Regions from separate parts of the Cellulomonas sp. NS3 genome, predicted to be linked through region 1. Evidence: predicted binding sites of a transcription regulator. Region 1 holds the regulator's gene; the other holds the start of a gene.
What was found. The regulator HrcA, encoded in region 1, represses chaperone genes, less so after heat shock. The targets are predictions, from matches to a motif close to TTNGCACTCGNNNNNNNCGAGTGCNAA.
Positions count from the first base shown of each region.

Region 2: the regulator HrcA is predicted to act here: its motif matches at 1,375-1,401, upstream of groES (co-chaperone GroES).

Region 1 is NZ_CP103289.1:3,075,329-3,077,717, reverse strand. It holds gene NXY84_RS14050 (EAL domain-containing protein) at 1-287, shown strand, start outside; gene hrcA (heat-inducible transcriptional repressor HrcA) at 559-1,590, shown strand; gene dnaJ (molecular chaperone DnaJ) at 1,631-2,389, shown strand, end outside.
Region 2 is NZ_CP103289.1:1,159,157-1,161,545, reverse strand. It holds gene NXY84_RS05525 (MerR family transcriptional regulator) at 1-188, opposite strand, end outside; gene NXY84_RS05520 (WhiB family transcriptional regulator) at 437-733, shown strand; gene groES (co-chaperone GroES) at 931-1,227, opposite strand; gene NXY84_RS05510 (class I SAM-dependent methyltransferase) at 1,472-2,389, shown strand, end outside.

The DNA of each region.
Region 1 (2,389 bases):
TGGCCCGCCACGCGACCGGTGCGGCCCCCGGCGCCGTCGTGCTCGACGCGCGCAACCGTCCCGCGAGCGTCGTCGTGCGCGACCCGTCCGGCGGGACGCACCTCGCGCCGGCGCTGGTGGTGACGCCGTCCGCGGCGCCGCTCGAGGTGCTGCGGCGGGCGACGGCTCGCGCGGTCATCTGGCGCGGGGCGCCGGTCGTGTGCGTCGAGGCGAGCGGCATCGTGCTGGGCACCGTCGACGTCGGCGACCTCGTCGACCACCTCGTGCAGCGGGTGCCCGCCGCCTGACCGGACGCCTCTGCCGAGCCGGGAGAGCGCACCCACGCGTGTCGGCGTTCCCCCGGAGCGCAGACCGGCGCACCGCGAGCCGCCGGGCGCCCGGGTCGTGGCGCGCGTCACGTGCGCCCGTCCCGCCGCGAGGCAGCGCCGTCCGCCAGGTAGAATTGGCACTCTCGATGCCTGAGTGCCACGCCTGCGCCGGTCCGGCCCGCCCCGCGGGCGGTCGCCTGGTGGCCGACGCGCTCCGGGCACGCCACAGGTCCGACGGCCAGGAGGTGCGATGAGCGAGGACCGCAAGCTCGACGTGCTGCGCGCGATCGTCGAGGACTACGTGCAGACCAAGGAGCCGGTCGGCTCGCGCGCGCTCGTCGAGCGGCACTCGCTCGGCGTCTCGCCCGCGACGATCCGCAACGACATGGCGGCCCTCGAGGAGGGCGGCTACATCGCCCAGCCGCACACGTCCGCGGGCCGCGTCCCGACCGACAAGGGCTACCGGCTGTTCGTCGACCGGCTCTCGACCGTCAAGCCGCTCTCCGCGCCCGAGAAGCGCGCGATCCAGTCGTTCCTCGAGGACGCCGTCGACCTCGACGACGTCGTCGACCGGTCCGTGCGGCTGCTCGCGCAGCTCACGCAGCAGGTCGCGGTCGTGCAGTACCCGTCGCTGCGGCGCTCCGCGCTGCGCCACCTCGAGCTCGTGCCGGTGGGCGACCGCCGCCTGCTCGTCGTCATCATCACGGACAACGGCCGCGTCGAGCAGCGCACGCTCGAGCTCACCGCCGACGTCGAGGAGGGCGTCGTCGCCCAGCTGCGGGCGCGGCTCAACGTCGCGGCCGTCGGCCGGCGCCTGCCCGAGCTCGACGGGGTGCTCGCCGCGCTCCCCGACGCGTTCGCCCCGCACGACGTGCCGCTCGTGCGCTCGGTCGTCGCGGTCGTCGAGGAGACGCTGCGGCAGGAGATCGAGGAGCGCATCGTGCTCGCCGGGACGGCGAACCTCGCGCGTGGCACCGGCTCGGACTTCACGCACACGATCGGCCCGGTCCTCGAGGCGCTCGACGAGCAGGTCGTGCTGCTGCGGCTCCTCAGCGAGATGGCCGAGGACTCGGGCGGGGTCGCGGTGCGCATCGGGCGCGAGACCCAGCACGAGGGCCTGCTCGAGACGAGCTTCGTCACGAGCGGCTACAGCGGGGCACGCGACGACAGCACGGCGGTGGCCCGGATCGGTTCGATCGGGCCGCTGCGCATGGACTACCCGGCGACGATGGCCTCGGTCCGCGCGGTCGCGCGGTACCTGTCCCGGATCCTCGCCGGATGACGCCTCCCCCCTGCGTTCCCCCCAGCACAGAGAGAGTTCAGTGAGCGACTACTACGAGATCCTCGGCGTGCCGCGCGACGCGAGCCCGGAGCAGATCAAGAAGGCCTACCGGCGCCTCGCGCGCGAGCACCACCCGGACGTCGCCGGGACGGAGGGGGCCTCGGACGAGCGCTTCAAGGACGTCTCCCGCGCGTACGAGGTGCTCTCCAACCCGGAGAAGCGCCGCATGTACGACCTGGGCGCGGACCCCGCGTCGCCCGGCGGCGGCATGGGCGGCGGCTTCGGCTTCCAGGACATCTTCGAGACCTTCTTCGGCGCCGCGGCCGGCGCCGGGGCCCAGCGCGGCCCGATCCCGCGCGCGCGCCGCGGGCAGGACGCGCTCGTGCGCCTCGACCTGGACCTCGCGGAGACGACGTTCGGCGTGCACCGCGACGTGCAGGTCGACACCGCCGTCGTGTGCCCCACCTGCTCGGGAACGTGCTGCCGCCCGGGGACCTCGCCGCGCACGTGCGAGGTCTGCGGCGGGCGGGGCAGCGTGCAGCGGGTCGCGCGCTCGTTCCTGGGCCAGGTCATGACCTCGCAGCCGTGTGCCGCGTGCCACGGCTTCGGGACCGTGATCCCCGAGCCGTGCACCGAGTGCTCGGGCGAGGGCCGGGTGCGCTCGCGCCGGACCCTGAGCGTCGACGTCCCTGCGGGCGTCGACACCGGGACGCGCATCAAGCTCACGGGCCAGGGCGAGGTCGGCCCGGCCGGCGGCCCCGCCGGTGACGTCTACCTCGAGGTCCGCGAGCGCAAGCAC
Region 2 (2,389 bases), 1.9 Mb from region 1:
TAGCGCCGGTGCGAGCCGGCGGAGTGCGCCGAGGGACCCAGGTCGTAGCGCCGGTCCCACGTCCGCAGCGTCGCCGGAGCCACCCCGAGCCGCCGTGCGACGGCGGCGACGGTCAGCGCCGGAGCCTCCCCGGCGGCGGGCGGCGAGGGGTCTGCGGACGCCGAGCCGGACCCGTCCGCGGTTGCCATGAAGCGATTGTGCCCAGGTCCTGACACGGTCGCCAACGCGTTCCAGCAGCGAGTCGGGCACGTGACCAAGTTGGTCACGTGCGCCTCGAAGGTGAAGCGTTCTCGAACAGGGGGCTTGAACAACTTCTGACTCGGTTGTAGTGTCTCGCTTCAGACGCAGCAGGTCAGGGCTTCGGCCCCGGTCTCTCGTCGACACAACTTCCGCCCGCGGGACCCCCGCCGGCGCACAGCTCGTCAAGGAGGACCCCATGGCTGAGATCTCGCGTTTGCCCGGACCGGTGATGGACCTGTGGGAGTGGCAGTTCGAGGGCGCCTGCCGCGACGCCGACGAGAACCTGTTCTTCCACCCGGAGGGAGAGCGCGGCTCGGCCCGCCGTCGTCGCGCCGAGGCCGCCAAGGCCATCTGCGCCACGTGCCCGGTGCTCAAGGAGTGCCGCGAGCAGTCGCTCGCCGTCCGCGAGCCGTACGGCGTCTGGGGCGGGCTGTCCGAGGACGAGCGCGCCGCGATCCTCGCCCGGCCGTCGACCCGCCAGGCCGCCGTCTGACGCACGCCGCACCCGCACGACCGCCCGCCTGACCGCGGGCCCACGTCGCCGAGGCCCCTCCTGGTTCGTCCGGAGGGGCTTCGTGCATGTCCGGGCACCTGCGCGCCCGGGCACCTGCACGAGCGCACGCACGACGGAGCCCCTCCCGGCCAGGCCGGGAGGGGCTCTGTCACGCGGTCAGCAGCGCTGACCCGACGTCACTTGACGACGACCGCGAGGATGTCGCGCGCCGAGAGGATGAGGTACTCCTCGCCGGAGTACTTGACCTCGGTGCCGCCGTACTTGCTGTAGATGACCTTGTCGCCCACGGCCACGTCCAGCGGGACGCGGTTGCCGTTGTCGTCGACACGACCGGGACCGACCGCCAGGACCTCGCCCTCCTGGGGCTTCTCCTTGGCGCTGTCCGGGATGACGAGACCGGACGCCGTGGTCTGCTCGGCCTCGAGGGCCTTGACGACGATGCGGTCCTCGAGCGGCTTGATGGAGACCGACACAGCGGACCTCCCCTTCGCATGTGAGTTCTTCAGTGATGTCCATGACGCACCGTGTGGCTCGCCCGTCGTCGCGGGTGCCGGGGAGCCGGCCGGTGCTGCTGGCACACTCAACCCGAGAGTGCCAGCGCGCCTCACTCTAGGAAGCGGTTAGCACTCGGTCAAGGCGAGTGCCAGACCGGCGCGGCGCGGCGTGCGTCGCCCGCGCCGGGCGGCCCGGCCGGAGCGGGCGTGGAAGGATCGCCGCATGGACGCCACCGGCCTCGCCAAGCTCCTGAGCCCGACGGGCTGGGCGCTGCTGAGCGCCCTCCCCCCCTACGACGAGCACCGGGCGATGGCGCTGTCGGAGCGCCTGCGCAAGGAGGGCATCGACGCCGAGCTCGTGGCCGCCGCGCTGACCCAGTCCCGCCTCCGGGCGAAGGCCCACGCCAAGTTCGGCGACTTCGCGGACGGCATGCTCTTCACCCCCGCGGGCCTCGAGCAGGCGACCCGGCTCGTCGTCGCCGCGCACCACGCCCGCCGGTACACCGCCGCCGGCATCACCAAGGTCGCCGACCTCACGTCGGGCGTCGGGGCCGACTCCATGGCGTTCGCGAGCATGGGGCTCACCGTCCTCGCGACGGACGTCGACGAGGTCACCGCGTCGGTCGCGACCGTCAACCTGCGCCACTTCCCCGAGGCCGAGGTCCGGCACGGCGACGGACTCGTGACCGACTTCGCCGCGGAGGGCGTCGACGGCCTGTACGCCGACCCCGCGCGGCGCACGACGTCGGGCAGCCGGGTGTTCGACCCGAACGCCTACGCGCCGTCGCTCGACGCGCTGCTCGCGCTGCGCGCAACCGTGCCGTCGCTCGGGCTCAAGCTCGGGCCCGGGCTGCCGCACAGCGCGCTGCCCGACGACGCCGAGGCGCAGTGGGTCTCGGTCGACGGCGACGTCGTCGAGGTCGGGCTGTGGTTCGGCCCGCTCGCGCCCGAGGGGCCGGGACGCAGCGCGCTCGTGCTCGGTGCCGGCGGCACGCACGTGCTCCGCAGCGGACCCGACGGCCCGCCGGTCCCCGACGTCGGTCCCGTCGGCGGCTACCTCTACGAGCCCGACGGCGCCGTGATCCGCGCCGGGCTCGTCGGCGAGGTCGCCGCCCGCGTGCACGGCCGGCTCGTGGACCGC